3 regions of the Serratia sp. C2(1) genome follow, and region 1 is predicted to be linked to each of the others. Evidence: predicted binding sites of a transcription regulator. Region 1 holds the regulator's gene; each other region holds the start of a gene.
What was found. Region 1 encodes LexA, which represses DNA repair genes until DNA is damaged. Its sites were predicted from a motif close to TNCTGTATGTACATACAGNA; they were not measured.
Positions count from the first base shown of each region.

Region 2: a site for LexA is predicted at 3,598-3,617, ahead of umuD (translesion error-prone DNA polymerase V autoproteolytic subunit). Genes of this name have one in related genera too.
Region 3: a site for LexA is predicted at 2,498-2,517, ahead of mutH (DNA mismatch repair endonuclease MutH). Genes of this name have one in related genera too.

Region 1 covers NZ_JAZFBA010000003.1:319,734-326,964, forward strand. Annotated here, with positions in the region: gene V2S86_RS19540 (tetratricopeptide repeat protein) at 54-587, shown strand; gene V2S86_RS19545 (RNA polymerase sigma factor) at 622-1,122, shown strand; gene V2S86_RS19550 (anti-sigma factor family protein) at 1,119-1,877, shown strand; gene zur (zinc uptake transcriptional repressor Zur) at 2,063-2,575, shown strand; gene V2S86_RS19560 (CsbD family protein) at 2,695-2,904, opposite strand; gene dinF (MATE family efflux transporter DinF) at 3,223-4,560, opposite strand; gene lexA (transcriptional repressor LexA) at 4,778-5,386, opposite strand; gene V2S86_RS19575 (diacylglycerol kinase) at 5,506-5,874, opposite strand; gene plsB (glycerol-3-phosphate 1-O-acyltransferase PlsB) at 6,024-7,231, shown strand, end outside.
Region 2 covers NZ_JAZFBA010000001.1:928,791-936,021, reverse strand. Annotated here, with positions in the region: gene V2S86_RS04270 (autotransporter outer membrane beta-barrel domain-containing protein) at 1-3,052, shown strand, start outside; gene umuD (translesion error-prone DNA polymerase V autoproteolytic subunit) at 3,158-3,580, opposite strand; gene V2S86_RS04260 (response regulator transcription factor) at 4,120-4,740, shown strand; gene V2S86_RS04255 (alpha/beta fold hydrolase) at 4,794-5,615, opposite strand; gene V2S86_RS04250 (MFS transporter) at 5,667-7,231, opposite strand, start outside.
Region 3 covers NZ_JAZFBA010000004.1:245,588-252,818, forward strand. Annotated here, with positions in the region: gene V2S86_RS20885 (NADP(H)-dependent aldo-keto reductase) at 1-164, opposite strand, end outside; gene V2S86_RS20890 (YgdI/YgdR family lipoprotein) at 577-795, opposite strand; gene V2S86_RS20895 (TerC family protein) at 967-1,683, opposite strand; gene mutH (DNA mismatch repair endonuclease MutH) at 1,779-2,465, opposite strand; gene rppH (RNA pyrophosphohydrolase) at 3,162-3,692, shown strand; gene ptsP (phosphoenolpyruvate--protein phosphotransferase) at 3,705-5,951, shown strand; gene lgt (prolipoprotein diacylglyceryl transferase) at 6,133-7,005, shown strand; gene thyA (thymidylate synthase) at 7,013-7,231, shown strand, end outside.

The DNA.
Region 1 (7,231 bases):
AGTGTTCTCTCGCCAAGGGGGCAATTCGTCCCCCTTCCAATGAGGAAAAAACCATGAACAGTTTCGTTAAACGCCTGTTGCTGACCGCTATTGCCGGCTTTGCGCTGTTTTCCGGCGCGGCCCTGGCAATGGGGGGCGACGACAGCGGCCAAACCACGCCAACCTGCCCGAAAGGCCAGATATACGACACAAAAACCAAGACCTGCATGGTGGATAAAAGCAGCATGATCGGCGACAACGATCGGGCGAACTACGCCTATGCGCTGGCAAAAAGCGGCCGCTATCAGGATGCCCTCGACGTGCTGAACACCCTGAAAAATCCCAACACCGCCGTGGCGCTGAACTACCGGGGCTACGCCACCCGCAAGCTCGGGCGCACGGATGAAGGGATCGGCTACTATTTAAAATCCGTAGCGATCGATCCCAACTACGCGAAAGTCCGCGAATATCTGGGCGAGGCCTATATGGTGAAAGGCCGTCCGGACCTGGCGAAAGAACAACTCGGCGTGATCCAATCGCTGTGCGGCACCGGTTGCGAAGAGTATCGCGATCTGGCGGCAGCCATCGATCACCACCCCGAATCCTAGGGTAAGGCCGGAGGCAATTATCAGCAGCGACGCAATCCGCAACGAAATCGGCCAGTATCTTGCCCGCCTGTGGCGCTATGGTTTAGTGCTCTCTCACCGGCGGGATATCGCCGACGATTTGGTACAAGCCACCTGTGTACGGGCGCTGGAGCGCGCCGCACACTTTACTCTGGGCTCGCGTATGGATCGCTGGCTGTTTTCGATTCTGCATTCCATTTGGCTGAACGAAGTCCGTGCCCGGCATATCCGTCAGGGGCAGGGTTTTGTCGACGTCGACGATCTGGCCGGCGAGGAAAACGGGGAAGAGACGATATGGGCCAATGAGGTGATGCAGCGGGTCAATCGCTTGCCGGAGGCGCAGCGCAATACGCTATTCCTGGTGTACGTGGAGGAGCTTTCTTACCGGGAGGCGGCCGAGGTACTCGGCGTCCCCATCGGCACCATCATGAGCCGCCTGGCAGCGGCACGTCTACGGCTTGCGAACGACAGCGCGCTGCAAACCCGCGCCCCGCAGTTAAAAGGAGAACGATCATGAGCTCATACTACACTGCGGATGAACTGCTGGTCGCCTATCTGGACAATCAACTGGATCCCCAGCAGCGCCGCAGCCTGGAGCAGCGCCTGGTCGATGAACCGGCATTGGCCGACCGTTTGTCGCTGCTGGAGCGCGGCAATCTGCCGTTCAAACAGGCGTTCGCCCCTTTGCTGGATGAGGCGCCGGTGCAACGGCTCCAAGCCAGATGGCCACTTGCCGCGCCAGCCCCACAACACCGCATCAGCCGCCGTGCCCTGATTGCCGCTGCCGTCGGTTTTCTGGCGCTGGGGGTCGCGGGCGATCGCGCCTGGCAGCAAGCGAGCCAGCCGGAAGATAGCTGGCGTTGCCTGGTCGCGCAGTATATGGCGCTCTACACCCCGGAAACGCTGGCGGGCTTCGAGGGATCCCCTGCACTGCTCGCCAGCCAGTTGCAGCACACCGGCGAACGGCTGGGCATTGCCCTCACCGCGCCCAAACTGGCATTGAGGGGTGCAGAGCTGAAAAATGCCCGTGTGCTGGCTTACGACGATCGTCGCATTGCTCAGTTGACCTGGCTGGACGCCCGGTTTGGCCCGCTGGCACTGTGCATTATTCAACAACCGGGCAAGCCGGAGGCCGCACAAAGCGAACGCCGTCAGGGGATGAATGTGGTGTATTGGGCCGATGGCAGTCACAGCTTTATGCTGATTGGCCATAATCCGGCGACGGAGATGACCACGCTGGCGGAGCGCCTGCAACGTTCACTGTCCAGCTGAGGAGGGATCACGACGCTTGCCCACCGCTCCGGTGCCGGCCTAGCGCGTGAAGGGTCACTCATTTTTCATCGCACCAGCCGTATCTCCGCATCAGGTTGCTCCTTATCAGCGGAAAAGGGGGCGACTCTCGGCGATTGCGCTTAATCATGGTAAAATCGGTTTTTTTACGTACCGGGATATTTGCCATGAACTCAAGCACCCAGGAAAAGCTGCTGGCGCAGGCTGAACAACTCTGCCAGCAACGCAATGTGCGGCTGACACCGCAGCGGCTGGAAGTGTTACGCCTGATGGCACAACAGCCCGGTGCCATCAGTGCTTATGACCTGCTGGATCTGCTGCGCGTGGCTGAACCGCAGGCTAAACCGCCAACGGTATACCGCGCGCTGGATTTTCTTTTGGAACAAGGGTTTATTCATCGGGTGGAATCAGCCAACAGCTATGTGTTGTGCCATCACTTCGAACAACCGATGCATACCTCCGCGCTGTTTATCTGCGATCGCTGTGCTCAGGTGACTGAACGCACCACCGAAGGGGTCGAGGAGACGCTGCAAAAGCTGGCGAAAGAGTCGGGTTTTGTGTTGCGTCACAGCGTGGTGGAAGCGCATGGCCTGTGTTCAGGCTGTGTTGAGGTTGAGGCCTGCGACAGCAAGCATGATTGCGGCGAGCACGATCACAGTATCGCCATCAAGAAGAAATAAATTATGCGGGGTTGGTCAGGCACTTCCCTGTACCTGCGGCCGTGGCGTTGAGGGGATGAAAAACGCCGGGCCGGCTACAGTCAGTCGCTTACGGCCACCATCCGCTGTGGCCCTGCTCGCTACCAGCGATACTTGTTGTGGTCTTCCCAGGACTTAACTTCTTTCTCGGCCGCCTCTTTCTGGTAGCCATAACGTTCCTGGATTTTACCGACAAGCTGTTCGCGTTTCCCTTCAATGACCGCCAAATCGTCATCGGTCAGCTTGCCCCATTGTTCCTTCACTTTCCCTTTGAACTGTTTCCAGTTACCGTCAGCTTGATCTTTGTTCATAGTCTCTCCGTTAACCTGTGTTAAATCAGTTTGACACTGTGCTGACTGGGCATCTAACCAAGCAATTTTTATGGTCTATTGCTACCAACCAAAGGGATGCCACTCCCCCATTCATTTAGCCAGCCACATGATTAAGTGTAGACGCAGATAACGAAAAAATAACAAAAACCAGAATAAAAACCCATTAAAAAACTATAAATCAGAAAAACACGCCAACAAACAAGGCGCTACCCAGATGGGACGACGCTTTGAAATATGTAAGCAAATATAAATAAAAACATAAGATAAATTACTTGATTATCGGTAAAGATCACTGACTTATCGTACCGCAAACCAGGTGCCGTGCAGCCGGTGACGGTGCCAGAACCAGCCCAGCGCAATGCCCCGCAGCGACAGAAACACCGCCAGCGCCAGCCATAATCCGTGGTTGCCCAACAACGGGACGGTAAATAACGTCAGGCCGAAACCGACGGCCGCCACCGCCATGCTGTTGCGCATTTCTGCACCGCGGGTGGCGCCAATAAACATGCCGTCCAGCAGATAGCACCACACACCGACCAACGGCAGCGCCACCTGCCACGGCAGATAATGGCTTGCCAGCGTACGCAGTTCCGGCAAAGAGGTTAGCGCGGCCACGATATGCTGCCCGGCAACGGCATACACCACCCCAAAGGCCAACGCCACCAGGCAGGCCTGGCGACATGCCGCGCGCCACACCTTGCGCAGTTGGCTGTCGTCGCGGGCGCCATAGGCATGGCCGGAATGCGCTTCTACCGCATAGGCAAAACCGTCAAGCGCGTAGGCGGTGAAAGTCAGTAAATTCATCAGCACCGCGTTTACCGCCACCACGTCACCGCCCAGCCGGGCGCCGAAGATGGTCAGTGAAGCAAAACACACTTGCAGCAACAATGAACGCAGCATAATGTCGCGATTCAGTGCCAACAGGCGCCGCAGATTACCGCGCCAGGCCCGGCGCAGCATCGGTGCGGCAATGCCGCGTATGCGCATCACCCGCCAGGTAAGCCACAGCCCCAGCAACAACGTGGCGTATTCAGAGATGGCGGTGGCTATCGCCGCCCCCTGCACGTTCCAGCCCAACCCCATCACCAGCCAGATATCCAGTACGATATTCAACAGATTACCGACAATCAGCAAGATCACCGGCGCACGCACGTATTGCACCCCAAGCAGCCAGCCCAGAATCACCATATTGGCCAGCGCTGCCGGCGCGCTTAGCCAGCGGATCTCGAGGAAAAGCCGCGCCTGTTCCAGTACTGCGCCATCACCGCCCACAATCTGTAGAGCTGCATCGATCAGCGGATGGCGCAGCAATACGATGGCCAACCCGGCCAATACCGCCATCAGTAGCGGCTGCATAAAAGCGCGTGCCAGTGCCGACGGATCCTGCGCACCGAGCGCCTGCGCCGCCAGGCCGGTAGTGCTCATGCGCAGGAACAGCAGTAGCATAAACAGGAAGCTGGTAGCCATGGCACCAATAGCTACGCCGCCCAGATAGGTGGAGCTTTCCAGGTGGCCAATCACCGCAGTATCCACCAACCCAAGCAGCGGGACGGTAATATTGGAAAAGATCATGGGCAACGCAAGGCGCCATAGGGCTTTATCAGTATCGCTGGTGAAGGCAGAAAGCAGGCGCATAGTGAAATGTTCCCGTGGATACCCTTCATCTTTCAAGGTGCAGATGTGTTGGCTACGCGCGCTCACCCCAGCCACTTACTTGAGTAAGCTCCTGCGGATTCTCTCGCTGGCCGCCTTCCTGCGCCTTGAAATCTATTGGGTATTACATTGAATTAGAAATGACATCGCCCCAGAACTGGGGCGATTTAAATCAGGAGACGACGTTCTGGCGGGTGGGTTAAATCCAGTCGCCATTGCGGATCACGCCGACTGCCAGGCCTTCAATGGTGAAATTCTGCTGACGCAGATCGACCACGATAGGCTGGAATTCGCTGTTTTCCGGCAGCAGCTCGACCACATTGCCGTTTTTTTTCAGGCGCTTGACCGTGACTTCGTCTTCAATACGCGCCACGACCACCTGGCCGTTACGCACGTCCTGGGTTTTATGCACCGCCAGCAGATCACCATCGAGAATGCCGATATCACGCATCGACATGCCATTGACCCGCAGCAGGAAATCCGCGCTCGGTTTGAACAGGGAAGGATCCACCTTATAGTGCCCTTCGATATGCTGCTGCGCCAGCAGCGGTTCACCGGCGGCCACGCGGCCAATCAGCGGTAAACCTTCTTCATCTTCCATCAGCAGGCGAATGCCGCGCGAAGCGCCGGAGACGATCTCGATCACGCCCTTGCGCGCCAGCGCTTTCAGGTGTTCTTCTGCAGCATTTGGCGAACGGAACCCCAGACGCATGGCGATCTCGGCGCGCGTTGGCGGCATGCCAGTTGACGAAATATGATCGCGAATCAGATCATAGACTTCTTGTTGTCTGGTAGTTAGTGCTTTCATTCCGCCCCCTGTTTGTTTATACAGTCTTGCTGTGAGTATATACAGGTAAGCGCGCCTTGGGAACCGAAGAATGAATAAAAATCAGGGATTAGCGCCCCCGCCGCAACCGGGCATTCCACTCAGGCAAAGTGCTGCCACAGTACAGAACCCCAGACAAACAGCGCCAGGACGATCGTCAGCGTTACCGCCGCCGACCCCATATCTTTCGCGCGGCCGGAAAGCTCGTGGTGTTCCGTGCCCACCCTATCGACAATGGCTTCAATCGCGCTGTTCAGCATCTCGACGACCACCACCAACAGCACCGAGCCGATCAGCAAAATGCGCGCTATCGCACCCACATCCAGCCAGATCGCCAGTATGATAGCCAGCACGGTCGCCACCAGTTCCTGGCGAAATGCGGCTTCGTGCTGCCAGGCAGCAGAAAACCCTTTATAGGAATAGCCGGCGGCTTTAATAATACGGGTCAGTCCGGTTGCTTGGTTTGCCATGTTTTTTAGTGCCTTTCACAGAGGTAAGTCATAATTATAGAGCTTGGGTCAGGAAACTCTCCCGGCTCCCGGTTTTCCAACACCACAGATCTGCTACCCGGTTTCTGGTATGCTTGCGGCGCATTGCTAACAAGAGGCTTCACGTTGTTATGTCAGGTTGGCGTAAAATTTATTATAAATTATTGAATTTACCACTCAAATTGTTGGTAAGAAGTAAGGTTATCCCTTCAGATCCGGTCACGGAGTTAGGGTTGGATCCCTCACGGCCGATTCTGTATGTTTTACCTTATAATTCCAAGGCGGATTTACTGACGCTGCGCACCCAGTGCCTGGCGCAGGATTTGCCCGATCCCCTCAATCCGTTGGAGATAGACGGCACCGTACTGCCAAGCCACGTGTTTATTCACGACGGCCCGCGCGTGTTCCGCTACTACACGCCGAAAGAAGAGTCGGTCAAACTGTTTCACGACTATCTGGATCTGCACCGCAGCAATCCGGATCTCGATATTCAGATGCTGCCGGTTTCGGTGATGTTTGGCCGTTCCCCTGGCCGCGAAGGTCACGGCACGCCGCATCTGCGCCTGCTGAACGGCGTCCAGAAATTCTTCGCCGTGCTGTGGCTGGGCCGCGACAGCTTCGTGCGTTTCTCCAACACCGTTTCGCTGCGCCGAATGGCGACCGAACACGGCACGGACAAAACTATCGCGCAGAAACTGGCACGCGTGGCGCGCATGCATTTCTCGCGTCAACGTCTGGCCGCCGTCGGCCCAAGCCTGCCGGCCCGTCAGGATCTGTTCAATAAGCTGCTGGCCTCCAAAGCGATCGAAAAAGCGGTCGAAGACGAAGCGCGCAGCAAGAAAATTTCCCATGAAAAGGCCCAGCAGAACGCCATTGCGCTGATGGAAGAGATCGCCGCCGATTTCTCGTACGAAACGGTGCGTCTTTCCGATCGGGTGCTGAGCTGGACCTGGAACCGGCTGTATCAGGGCATCAACGTCACCAATGCCGAGCGCGTGCGCCAGCTGGCGCAGGACGGCCACGAGATCGTGTATGTGCCGTGCCACCGCAGCCATATGGACTACCTGCTGCTGTCCTACGTGCTGTATCACCAGGGTCTGGTGCCGCCGCACATCGCCGCCGGCATCAATCTCAACTTCTGGCCGGCCGGGCCGATCTTCCGTCGCCTGGGCGCGTTCTTTATTCGTCGTACCTTCAAAGGCAACAAGCTGTACTCGACGGTGTTCCGCGAATACCTCGGCGAGCTGTTTACCCGCGGCTACTCGGTGGAATACTTCGTCGAAGGCGGCCGTTCCCGTACCGGACGCCTGCTGGAACCGAAGACCGGCACCCTGTCGAT
Region 2 (7,231 bases), on a different contig from region 1:
CGTTATTGGCCAGGTTGAACATCTGTTGCTCGACCACCCCCAGCAAGCAGATCAAAAGCCTTTTAAAGTCATAGGGGACAAAACTTACTATATTGATTTGGCTGCGGAAAAAAACATTACCACAGGAAAACCGACAGAAGAAAAGCACTTCTACGGCACCTTTGGCGTAGGGGATTTTCTTTTTACGGATGAAAAAGGTAATCCCAATGGCGGCAGCCCCTTTAGCACCATCACGAAAACCGGTTTTATCGTCGCCGGTAATGACAATGCCAATGAAAATGGGACAACGCGTTCACCGGGTTGCGCGCCTTGCGCCATCCTCAATTTGACCCCCAGCCTGCGGGCGCAGTTTGATACCCTGGTCCCTTGGGCACCGACGCGCAGTGAAGGCGACATTACCCATTTCCCCAACTCTGGCGCACCGGCGTCATCGCAACATGAAGGCCGCTTCAAATACGCCTTCACACTCAATATCAATGGTCAGTCGAGCACCGTTGAGCTTCCCGCAGAGGCACTGAGCGGCGCAATTTTATTCGATACGGGCAATCCTACTCACGCAACGATAGACAGCAAAAAATTCGGCGACATCCTCGAACAGCATGGCGTGAAATTTGATAAGGAGGGAGAAAACAACACATCGGTGACCGCCCTGACGCTTCAGCCTGTCGACGCCAATGGACAGAAAGTCGGCAACGGGATCACTCTGCAGGGAGGCCGTGATGATCGCCTGGTTATCGATCGTGACGGCAGTGACACCGAAACCTGGAACATTACGTTGGGTTTAGGTTTTTTCGCTCAATATTCAGTGATGTATGATTTACAAAATCAGCTTACGGCGTTTACCCCTTTCGTGGTCAATGCCGATAATTTCTCTACGGATGCCAACGGCGGCGGATTGCACCTTAACCGCGTGACCAGGCAAATGGGAAATCTGATGAGTGCCCCTGCCGGCGATCCCTCGGGGGATCCTAACGGAGGAAAAGGTTATCTGGGGTTGGCGGGTGCCATCTCCGGCGCCGGCGACTTAACGCTCATGCCGAATGTGGTGGTCAACATGACCGGCATCAACACCTATACCGGCGTGACCCGGGTGAATAAGGGCGCGGTGTTATACCTTACCGGCCCCGGCAGCCTCGCCCACTCCGCATCGCTGGAAAATAACGGTTGGTTTGACATCACTGAACACGGTAATTTCAATCCGCTGTGGGGCGTTCCAGACAGCATGAACAACGTCACCCTCCGCAGCTTAAGCGGCAATGGCGTAGTCACGTTGGGGGACAGAACGCTGGTGTTGAGTCAGGCGAAGGATAATTTCTCGGGCCGTATCACGGACGTTGATCTCGGCAATCCTGACGGAACGCACTATAAAGGCGGCCTGACAATAGCGGGCGGTAGCCAAACGCTCAGCGGGAATAATGACTATGCCGGCCAGACGCGGATTGCCAAAGGCGCTGCGTTGCAACTGGCCAAAACCGGCACGTTAGCCAGCGATGTCGCGGCTGACGGGCTCTTTATCGCCAACGGTAAAGCCGCCGGCGCTACTGTGGTGCGCGAAGGCGGGCTGGTAAGCGGCAATGGGCATATCGGCACGCTGACGGCAAATAAAGGGGGTTCGGTAGCACCCGGCAATTCCATCGGCACCTTGACGATTGATAACGATCTGACGCTGGAGAATGGCTCCCGTTATCTGGCTGACATTGAGGCCGGCCGCAGCGATTTGCTGCAGGTCAATGGCCAGGCGACACTGAACGGTGGCGAGATTGCGGTGGTGCCGCAAGCGGGGCAAAACCTGCTGGCTTCACCATCCTCCGCCGGCAATATCCTGGCACAGCGTTATACCTTGCTCACTGCCGCGCAAGGTATTACCGGGCAATTTGGCCCTGCCGATGCCGGGCTGTTTTTAACGCCCGACCTGGCCTATCAGCCCACCAGCCTCTCATTGGGTTTACAACGTAACGCCACCCGTTTTGCGGATGTCGCCGTCACGGCCAATCAACGTAACCTCGCGACCGCAATTGAACGCTTACCGGCCGATCACCCCGTGTATCAAAGCTTGCTGATAGCCCCTTCTGTGGAACTGGCGCGTCAAGCCTATCGTCAATTATCCGGGCAGATACATGCGGATACTGCCTCCGCGCTGGTGAATAACAGCCGTTATGTTCGGGATACGCTTAACGGCCGTTTGCGCCAGACTCAGGGCGCAGCGGACAACAGCGACATCAAACAAGACGAGGACGGCGCATGGGTCAGTTTGTTGGGCAACTGGGAGCACGCCAGCGGCAACGATAATGCCACGGGCTTCCACGACTCTACCTTTGGGGTATTGCTCGGGGCGGATAATGAGCTGGCCGATCGTTGGCGTCTGGGCTTGGCCACCGGTTACACCCGCACCTCATTGCACGGAGACGGCGCATCTGCCGACAGTGATAACTATCATCTGGCGGTCTATGCCGGCAAAACCTATGACAACCTGAACCTGCGCGCGGGTACCGCCTATACCTGGCACCGGATTGAAACCTCTCGGGGTATCGGGTATTACGGCCAGTCCGATAACGCCAAGGCGCGCTATAACGCGGGAACGGGCCAGATCTTCGCAGAAGCGGGTTACCGTCTGGACAATGCCTGGTTCAATCTGGAGCCGTTCGCCAACCTGGCGTGGGTGAATTACCGTAGCGATGATATGACGGAAAATGGCGGTGCCGCCGCATTGAAAGCGGACAGCCAGAGCACCAGCGCAACATTATCCACCCTGGGTATGCGCGCGGACAAACGCTGGAGTACCGGTAAAGACAGCGCCGTTACCCTGCGGGGTGAACTGGGTTGGCAACATCAGTACAACGCGACTGAGCGCGAAGTCGGCTTGCGTTTTGCCGGCACTGACGCCACCTTCAATACCGCCACGGTCGCAGCCTCACGCGACGGCATGGTGATGAAGGCGGGGGCAGAAATCAACGTCACAAAATCGGTTGCCGTTTCCCTCAACTACACCGGTTTGTTATCTCAGAACTATCAGGATAACGGTATGAATGCCGGCGTGGTATGGCATTTCTGACAGTTTTTTCCTGAACAGGCAGGGATGCCCGCAGTCACTTCCGGGAGGCGGCTCAGCAGCCAAAAACGCCTCCCGGGGTTAGGCGTTATATGGCTTACCCCGCCCTCACAGCGCAGCATAAACAATAAAGGTGACCACGCCGAAGATCTCCAGCGCGTCGTCGTCACCGAAGACGATCGGCGAATAGGCCGGGTTCATCGGCAGCAGGCGCAGATCGGGATGGCGCTGCAGTTTCTTCACCGTGAACTCGCCGTCGATGGCGGCGATGACAATGTTCCCGTGCTCCGCCCGCAGTGAACTGTCGACGATCAGCAGATCGCCATCCTTGATGTTGCCTTCGACCATCGAATCGCCGCTGGCGCGCACAAAGTAAGTGGCGTTGGGGTGCCGCACCAGCAGTTTGCCGATATCCAGCCGGGCCTCCACATAATCCTGCGCCGGAGAAGGGAAACCGCAAGCCACGGGATCGGCAAACAGCGGCAATGCCGGCGTGGTTTTATTTTCTTCGCAAGCGGAAATATGCAGCATAATGAACAACCCTATTTAACTGTATTTTTATACAGTATCGCATAGGGTTTATAGCGTTCAAGTGGTTTCCCGGAGGGGCCAAGGAACCGATTGATGCCGTGGAGAATTTACCTGCCCTGGCTGGCCGACAGCTTATCTGCATTTTCGCTCTCAGGTATCAGTAAACACCTTTACGGCAAGAACACACTATAGCTATAATGACATGATTTTTCACAGAAAAACGGTCATTTTATTCTCAATTGGCCTATCGTTTCAGCCGGTCTGCTTACCGATGAGCAGACCTTCGCACTGAGATGATCGCTCTGTGTTCATCGTCTAAACTTCAATTCTTTATCTTTTTCGTTGGGGTGTGAACCCAGCCTGAATGGCCTGCGGGCGCAGAGCAGCCTGATTATCCTCCGCGATGTCTTCATTTTGACATCCGGATCGGGTTAATTAGGGGGTAGCATGAGCGCATTTGCCGGCCGAAGAACCGGCGGGCTGCGTGGGGTTCCCTTGGGTACATGCCCGGTTTCAGGGCGTAATTGCAGAGGCAAACTATGGAACATGTCGTTTATGTCGTCGATGATGACCATTCGGTCAGGCAATCTATTGTCAGGCTATTAAACTCTGCCGGCTACAATGCCGTTGATTTTGACTGCGCAGAGGCCTTTCTTGCACATACCTTTCCCGCCGTGCCCGGCTGCATCATTCTGGATATGCGCATGCCGAGCGGTGATGGTTTCGCGGTAACCGATGCGCTGAAAGCGAGCGGTCGGGAAATGCCGGTGATATTCCTTACCGGCTACGGCACCATCCCGCTGTCGGTGCAGGCGATGAAAGCCGGCGCGCATGAGTTTTTGACCAAACCCGTCGCTTCTGCCGACCTGCTGAAGGCGGTTCAGGAAGCCCTCAATCTGGCCGCGGAAAATTCAGATCAGTTGCGCGAGCATTATGAACTGAAACAGCGGCACCTCACGCTGACGCCGCGCGAACAGGAAGTGCTGGAGCTGACGATTAAAGGCTTGATGAATAAACAGATTGCCGCGGAACTGGGCGTCAGTGAAATTACGGTCAAGGTACATCGGCGCAGGGTGATGGATAAGATGCAGGTGCGTTCTCTCGCGGATTTGGTGCGTCATGCCGAGCGGTTAAATCTCAGTAAGTCCAAAGCATCCTGACAAATCGGCTCATGTGCAGGCATACAGGGATCCCCGCACATGAGCCATTTTGCTTAGCGAGCCTGCAAGAACGCCAGCAGATCGTCGTTTAACCGGTCCTGATGCGTTACGGCAAAGCCGTGAGGCGCATTGTCATACACCTTCAGTTCAGCGCCGGGGATCGTTTCGGCGGCCACTCTACCGGTGACATCAATAGGAACGATTTGATCGTTGCTGCCGTGGATCACCAGCGTAGGTACATCAATCTTCAGCATATCGTCACGGAAGTCGGTTTCCGAGAACGCAGTCACGCACTCAATGGTCCCCTTCAGCGATGCCAGCAGAGCAATGTTCAGGGTCTGGGTCAATACGCCTTCAGAGATCGTCTGGCCGGCATTGATGCCGTAAAAGGGCACGTTGAAATCGCTGATGAACTGGGCGCGATCTTTACGTAACCCATCGCGGATCCCTTCGAAAACGGACAACTCCACGCCTTGCGGATGCGTTTCGCTTTTGCCAAACATCGGCGTAACCGCGCCTAACAGCACCAGGCCAGCCACGCGCGCGCTGCCGTAGCGGCCGATATAGCGGGCCACATCGCCACCGCCCATGGAAAAGCCCACCAACGTGACGTCCTGCAGATCAAGCTGCGTGATCAGTTCATTGATGTCCGATGCGAAAGTGTCGTAGTCATAGCCGGTCCAGGGCTGTTCCGAACGGCCAAAACCGCGGCGGTCGAACGCAATGGCGCGGTAACCGCGTTCAGCCAGAAAGTTTAGCTGGCTGTCCCACATATCCGCGTCCAGCGGCCAGCCGTGACTGAACAGCACCGGCTTCCCCTTTCCCCAGTCTTTGTAGTAAATCTGCGTACCGTCGTTCGTTTTAATCGTGCTCATAACAGACCTCTTGGCAGTGGGTTTAATAAACTCAGAGACTGACGGCCCCGGTTACACCGGCGCCACCAGGTAACGGATCAGCGGCAGTGTTTCGCCCTGATGAAAGGCACAAATACGGTTTTGTATTTTCTGGTCATTGATGGTGTAACGCTCCTGCTGGCGCAGGTACTCCATCCAGGAACCGACCACAAACGTCTCGACGAAAACGCCGGGCTGAAGAACGTCCTCATACACCGACCAGTTGATGGCGCCACCGCGCCGCCTGACGCGCCGCATGTCCTGCATGCATACCGTGAAGGCGCGCGTATCCTCTGCTGCAATCAAATATTCATAGCTCACCATCACCGGCCCACGGTCATGACGCACATCCAGCTCGGGCGTGGCGCCATGTTCCGTACTGCTGTCCAGGTTCAGGTCGGGATCCTGATCCAGGCGCCAGCGGTAAACCGTGGTGCTGGCCAAAACCATGCCCAACGCGGCCACGCACAACGAGACAGGAATGCCATAATGCGAAGCCAACTGCCCCCAAATGGCGCTACCGGCGGTCATGGAGCCGAAGAAGACGGTCAGATACACCGCCAACGCGCGCGCTTTCACCCATTTCGCCGCGCTGCGCTGTGCGCCGAGGTTCAGCGTAGACAGCACCGCTATCCAGGAAAAGCCGGTGAAAAATTCAAACGCGTTGAGCAGCCAGACGTGACGGACAAACGCCAGCGCCAGCATCGTGACGGCAAACATCAGGCTTGCCAGCACCATCAGCCGATCCGGGTTGAAGGACTTACGCAAGCGGGGCAGCAACACGGCACCGAAAATCGCCCCTACGCCGATAAAGGCCAGCATGATCCCGTAACCGCCCGGGCCAAGCCCAAGTTCACGCCGCGCGACCAGCGGCAGCAACGCCCAGCCCGCACTGCCGAACGTGAAAAAGGCCACCGTACGGACCAGCACATTGCGCAAAACCGGTGCGGCATGCACATAGCGAAACCCGGCGCGCACGGCGGAGAAAAAGTGCTCTGGCGGCAGGCGCTGAACGCTCGGTTCCGCCTTCCAGCGGTAGAGCACCCAGGCCACGCCCAACACCGAGATGGCGTTGAGCAAAAACACCATCCAGGGGCCGGCGAAGGAAAGAATCAGCCCGCCCAACGCCGGGCCGATGGCGCGGCTGATGTTGATGCCCAATGAATTGAGCGCAATGGCCGGCCCCATCTCATCTTTGCTGACCAAATCAGGCACGATGGCCTGGAACGGCGGCGAGCTCATGGCCGCGCCGGCGCTCAGCAGGAAGGCCGCAACCAACAACACCCCAGGGGTGACGTGGCCCGTGACCGACAAGAGGGTCAGCCCGGCCGCGGCGATAAACACCCAGACCTGCGAAAACAGCAGGTATTTACGGCGATCGACAATATCCGCCATCACCCCGGAAGGCAGCGCAAACAGAAACATCGGCAAGCTGCTGGCCACCTGGACCATGGCGACGGACAGCGGATCGGCACTGAGCGTCAGCATGGTCCAGTTCACCCCAATATCGTTCATCCATGAACCGATATTGGAGACGACGGTGGCTATCCACAGCATGCGAAACACGCGTTGGCGCAGCGGTTGCCACGGCGATGCAT
Region 3 (7,231 bases), on a different contig from region 1:
ACCGGATACATCTCTGCGGTATCGATCAGATTGACGCCAGCGGCTAATGCATAGTCGAGTTGTGCATGGGCATCGGCTTCACTGTTTTGTTCGCCAAAGGTCATGGTGCCCAGTCCCAGCACGCTCACTTCTAAAGAACTGTGGGGAATTCGGTGGTATTGCATTAACGGCCTTCCTTTCATGTTAGCGCTTACGGGCCTTTACGCCCGGTGAAACAGGAGCCTAATAACCTGCAAGGCGGTGATATCGCCTTTCTCGACTATAACCAAGCCGTGAAGATGGGGGAAGTGGATTCCGTGCGGAGAAGGTTATCGCGCAGAAGAGGAGGCGATATACCCGTCGTCTTTCAAGCTACATCTAAATAGCTGCGCCTAAGAGTGCTACAGGTGAGGAGCATGCAGAGCGCCGACACGCCGTGAATCCATCCATGGAGGCGCGTATCGCGCGTCCATGCGCTCAACGGTCGGCTAAACTGCATGCTGCCCACCCGCCTCAAGCTTGGGGTGTAGCGGTATTACACGCAGTTATTTAGGCGCCCAGCCGTAAATTGAAAGCCATAGGGCACAGTTAGGGGGATTAACGTTCGATGACCTGTGAAACCTGATCGCCGTTGATTTGGCGGTTGTTGCCTTTTTCATCTTTATAGCTGATCAAGCCGGTATCCTGGTCGATCTCGGGTTTGCCCTGAGTCAGGATCATATTGCCGTCCTTGGTCGCCATCACGTAATCGCTGGAGCAGCCCGTCAGCCCGGCGGCGATTACCAACGCAGAAACTGCCATTACCCACTTTTTCATCCTGCCGATCCTCAATTATGTATGCAGAAAAGAGCCTTCTCCCAAGATTAGCAAACTCTGGATACCTCGTGTTTCGGATAAGTCCTTATCTTGGTAAGAGAAAGTGTGCAGAAGAAGTGAAAGAAGGATAAAAATGCGAACGGGAGCGGCTTTCGCTCGCTCCCGTGGGGATTACTCTACTGTCTGGTTTTTCTTGCCACGCATCAGGTTGAGTGCTTCGACGGACATCGAGAAGAACATCGCAAAATAGATGTAACCTTTCGGGATATGCACCTGGAAGCTTTCCAGCATCAGGGTGAAACCGACCAGAATCAGGAACGCCAGCGCCAGCATTTTCACTGAAGGATGACGGTTGACGAACTCGCCGATCGGCCGGGCGGCAAACATCATTACCCCCACCGCAATCACCACCGCTGCCATCATAATAAACAGATGATCGGACAGGCCTACCGCCGTAATCACCGAGTCCAGGCTGAAGATGATATCCAGTAACATTATCTGCACGATGGCGCCGAAGAAGCCGTTCACTTTGGTGTGGTGCTCTTCATCGGACCCTTCGATGGTTTCGTGGATCTCTTTACTGGCTTTCCAGATCAGGAACAGCCCACCGAGCAGCAGGATCAGATCGCGTGCCGAGATACTGTGGTCCATCACGGTAAACAGCGGGTGGGTCAGACGGATCACCCAGGCGATAGACGCCAGCAGCCCCAAACGCATCAGCATTGCGCCGGCCAGACCGATACGGCGTGCCTTGTTCTGCTGCGCCTTCGGCAGTTTGGCCACCACCAGAGACAGGAAAATAATATTATCAATACCCAGAATGATCTCAAGAATGGTCAGCGTACCTAACGCTAACCAGGCATTGGGATCCATAATCCAATCGAACATTGCCAAGCCACACCTTAATAAAATGCAAAGGCTGAATTATACGCGATTATTGATGCGGCGACACCGTTAGCTAAACATGGCTTAAACAAAGAGGATCATATTAAGAAATGTCTTGCCAATAACGCGGCGGTGAAGCTTTTTTTCAGATAAAAACCGCGCGGCAGCGTGAGGATCGGCTGGCCCTGTTCGCCGATGGCCTCGGTCAGTGCCTTGCTGTTGGCCGCCTTGGGCCGCAATTGCAGTACCTCACCGTGGCGTGCGGTGATCCGCTCCACGTGGCCGAGCACGATCAGGTCCATCAGTTCCTCCCAGTCACGGCGCAGCATCTCTTCTTCAGCGGCATTCGGGCTCCACAGCAACGGTGATCCTATGCGCCGCTGCGCCAGCGGGATTTGTCGTTCTCCTTCTACCGGTATCCACAGTACCCGCGCCAACTTATGGCGCACATGGCTGCTGGCCCAGGTAACGCCGCTGTTGCCGGTAAGCGGTGCTACGCAGACGAAGGTGGTCTCCAGCGGCTTGCCGGCGGCGTCAATCGGGATGGTTTTCAACTCAATGCCCAGTTCGGGAAAATCCTGCTCCGGCTTGCTGCCCGCCATGGCGCCAAGGTAAAGCTCCAGCAACATGCCTACCCAACCCTTATCGCGTTTCAGATCCTTCGGGATCGGCAACTGGGCGCGTGCAGCCAGTTCACCCAGGCTAAAACCGGCAAGCTGCTGCGCTCGCTCAAACAGCCGCTGTTCGTTTTCCGGCGGAGTGGGGAGAGGGGATAAAAACGCCATATTACAAGCCCGTCAGGTTTGGTTGAAAAACGTACTGCATTTGTGCACAGCGAACATCGACCGGAAAAGACGCGGGAATAAACAAATAGCGGCATGATTTTCCATGACTTTTTTTCTTCCGTCACGCAATAAACAAATTTCGTCCGGTGCTTGTGCACCTGAAGCCACCGACAATAAACAGGATCTTACACCTATTTATCCACAGATTTGTGGGATAACCCAAATTTTTCCCGATCACTGGTTCGATTTACAGCCTTGACGCGGGCGCTTTTTTGCGAAATTGTCCGTTTTGTGCGTAACTCATACGGATAATCTGTGGATAAAAACGTCGTTGGTGGATCTTTCGCCAGGGTAAGATCCTTAACGTGCATAGATCACATTTTTACCTTACCGATGCCTGTTGATAATAATATATCCCACTGTTTTTATTTAATTAATATTAAATCGCTTTTAGCGTCATTTTTGGGTTCACCAGAGTTTTACCGGCTTATCCCTTGAGTTCTTCACACACCTATCCACAGAAAAAGTGAATAAAACCGCCGTAAAATCGCCTTGCTTGTTTATAACTTTGCCATTATCTGTGAGTTATCCCAATGTTATCCGGTTTAGGGTGCTGCAAAGCAGTGGTTTACCGCCTGTAGCTTGTGTGAAACAATCAGGACATCTATGCGAATTTAAGCTTATCGAGGTAGTCCGGTGATCGATGATGATGGCTACCGCCCGAATGTTGGTATCGTAATCTGTAATCGTCAGGGGCAAGTCCTTTGGGCTCGCCGTTACGGTCAACACTCCTGGCAGTTTCCCCAAGGTGGGATTAACCCTGGCGAAACCGCAGAACAGGCAATGTACCGTGAGCTGTTCGAAGAAGTGGGGCTGAGCAAAAAGGATGTGCGCATCCTGGCCTCTACCCGCAACTGGTTGCGCTATAAATTGCCAAAACGTTTGGTGCGTTGGGACACAAAGCCGGTTTGTATCGGCCAAAAGCAGAAATGGTTTTTGTTGCAGTTAATGTGCAATGACGCGGATATCAATATGCAACGCAGCAGCACGCCGGAGTTCGACGGCTGGCGCTGGGTGAGCTTTTGGTATCCGGTGCGCCAGGTGGTGTCGTTCAAACGCGACGTTTACCGCCGGGTGATGAAAGAATTCGCCGTCACCGTGATGCCGATGCAGGAGCAGGCAACACAGCGGCAGCAGCCCCCCGCTTATCGCCGGAAGAGAGGTTAAGTTAAGCCGACTATGCTCACGCGCTTGCGAGAAATTGTTGAGAAGGTGGCCGCGGCGGCCAGTCTGACAGATGCGCTGGATCTTTTGGTCAATGAAACCTGTCTGGCGATGGATACGGAAGTCTGTTCCATTTATTTGGCGGACAACGATCGCCGCTGCTATTACCTGATGGCGACGCGCGGGTTGAAAAAACCGCGCGGGCGGGCTATCGCGTTGGCATTTGATGAAGGTATCGTCGGGTTAGTCGGGCGCCGTGCGGAGCCGATAAACCTGGCGGATGCGCAGAGCCACCCCAGCTTCAAATACATACCCCAGGTAAAGGAGGATCGTTTCCGATCCTTCCTTGGCGTGCCGATTATCCATCGCCGCCAGCTGCTGGGGGTGTTGGTCGTGCAGCAGCGCGAACTGCGCCAGTTCGACGAAGGCGAAGAGTCTTTCATGGTAACCCTGGCCACACAAATGGCCGGGATCCTCTCGCAGTCGCAGCTTAACGCCATTTTTGGCCAATATCGCCAGACGCGTATCCGGGCGCTGGCGGCATCACCCGGCGTAGCGGTGGCGGAAGGTTGGCAAGACAGCAGCCAGCCGTCGCTCGATCAGGTTTACAAGGCCTCGACGCTCGATACCGTGAGCGAGCGGGAACGCCTGACGCAGGCGCTGGAAGAAGCAGGCGCGGAATTCCGCCGCTTCAGCAAGCGCTTTGCCGCCAGCTCGCAAAAAGAGAGCGCGGCGATTTTCGATCTGTACTCCCACCTGTTGAACGACGCTCGCCTCAAGCGCGAACTGTTCGCCGAAATTGACGCCGGTTCGGTGGCGGAATGGGCGGTTAAACAGGTCATAGAGGTCTTTGCCGCCCAATTTGCCAGCCTGCAAGACACTTACATGCGCGAGCGTGCCAGCGATCTGCGTGCGCTCGGCCAGCGTCTGTTGTTCCACCTCGACGACACCACCCAAGGCGCTACTCAGTGGCCGGCGCGCTTTGTGCTGGTGGCGGACGAACTGACCGCGACGCTATTGGCCGAAATGCCGCAGGACAGACTGGTCGGCGTGGTGGTGCGCGACGGTGCCGCCAACTCCCATGCGGCGATTTTAGTGCGGGCGATGGGCGTGCCGACGGTGATGGGCGCGGATATCCAGCCTGCACTGCTCAGCCAGCGACTGCTGATTGTCGACGGCTATCGCGGCGAACTGTTGGTGGACCCTGAACCTGTGCTGGTTCAGGAATACCAGCGGCTGATCAGCGAAGAACTTGAGTTAAGCAAACTGGCGGAAGACGACGTCGAGCAGCCGGCCCAGCTCAAAAGTGGCGAGCGTGTCCAAGTGATGCTTAACGCCGGCCTCAGCCCGGAACACGAACAGCTGCTGGGCGGGCGAGTCGATGGCGTCGGCCTTTACCGAACCGAAATCCCTTTTATGTTGCAGAGCGGCTTCCCTTCGGAAGAAGAGCAGGTTGCGCAGTATCAGGGCATGTTGCAGCTCTACCCGAACAAGCCGGTCACGCTGCGGACGCTGGATATTGGCGCCGATAAACAGCTGCCTTATATGCCAATCAGCGAAGAAAACCCTTGCCTGGGCTGGCGCGGTATCCGCATTACCCTTGATCAGCCGGAAATATTCCTGATTCAGGTGCGCGCGATGCTGCGCGCCAATGCCGGGACCGGTAACCTGGGTATCCTGCTGCCGATGATTACCAGCCTGGAAGAGATCGACGAGGCTCGGCGTCTGATCGATCGCGCAGGGCGTGAAGTGGAAGAGGTGCTGGGTTACGAAATCCCGAAACCCAAACTTGGCGTCATGCTTGAAGTGCCGTCGATGATTTTCCTGATCCCTCATCTGGCGGGGCGGGTTGAGTTTATTTCGGTCGGAACCAATGACCTGACCCAATATCTGTTGGCGGTAGACCGCAACAATACCCGCGTGGCGGCGTTGTACGACAGTCTGCACCCTTCGATGCTGCAGGTGTTGAAGCTGATCGTCGTTCAGGCCAACTCGGCCGGGTTGCAGGTGAGCCTGTGCGGTGAGCTGGCCGGGGATCCGATGGGCGCGTTGCTGCTGGTGGGCATGGGCTATCGTAACCTGAGCATGAACGGGCGCAGCGTGGCGCGTATCAAATATTTGCTGCGGCATATTGAGCTATCCGACGCCGAAGTGCTGGCGCAGCGGGTGCTGGGCGCTCAGATGACCACCGAAGTGCGCCACCAGGTCGCGGCGTTTATGGAACGACGCGGTATGGGCGGTTTGATCCGCGGCGGCAAGTAAAGGCTGCTGTTGACTGATTTTTTTACAGAACTTTTCCCTGCCGGTCAGTCCGGAGGCGGTTAAGCTTATGCTATTATCCGCCTCCTCGACTGCGTTGAAAGCAACGAAAAAGAGTGTTTTAGCGCGTTTGGCACCTGCCGCCCCCGGTTGGGGAAGAATAATAGACATGTTGTGGTGATAGATGACCAATAGCTATCTGGCGTTTCCTAAATTTGATCCGGTGATTTTCTCTATCGGCCCGGTTTCTTTGCACTGGTACGGTCTGATGTACCTGGTTGGCTTTGTTTTTGCCATGTGGCTGGCGGTGCGCCGTGCCAACAAGCCGGGCAGCGGCTGGACCAAGGATGAAGTTGAGAACCTGCTGTATGCCGGTTTCCTCGGTGTGTTCGTCGGTGGCCGCGTTGGCTATGTGCTGTTCTACAACCTGCCGCTGTTCCTGGATAACCCGCTCTACCTGTTTAAAGTCTGGGACGGTGGCATGTCGTTCCACGGCGGTCTGCTGGGGGTGATCCTGGTGATGTTCTGGTTCGCCCGCCGCACCAAACGCACCTTCTTCCAGGTTTCCGATTTTATCGCTCCGCTGATCCCGTTTGGCCTGGGGGCCGGCCGCTTGGGCAACTTTATCAACGGCGAGCTGTGGGGGCGCGTGACTACCGATACGCCTTGGGCGATGTTGTTCCCCGGCTCGCGCGGCGAAGACGTCGCCATTGCCGCCGCCGATCCGCAGCTGTTGCCATTGCTGAATCAGTACGGCGTGCTGCCGCGTCACCCGTCCCAGCTGTATGAACTGCTGTTGGAAGGCGTGGTGCTGTTTATCATTCTGAACCTGTTTATCCGCAAACCGCGGCCAATGGGGGCCGTATCCGGTCTGTTCCTGATTGGCTACGGCGCATTCCGCATTATCGTCGAGGCCTTCCGCCAGCCGGATGCTCAGCTCGGCCTGTTCGACGGCGTTGTCAGCATGGGGCAGATTCTGTCCGTCCCGATGGTGGTGGCCGGTATTATTATGATGATTTGGGCGTATCGTCGTCGCCCGCAGCAGCAACTATCGTGAGGAACAAATGAAACAGTATCTGGATTTGATGAACAAAGTGCTCGTCGAGGGCACCCCTAAAGCCGACCGTACCGGCACTGGCACGCTGTCGATTTTCGGCCACCAGATGCGTTTCAATTTGCAGGAAGGCTTCCCGTTGGTGACCACCAAGAAGTGTCACCTGCGTTCCATCATCCATGAGCTGTTGTGGTTCCTGAACGGCGACACCAACGTAGCTTATCTGCGT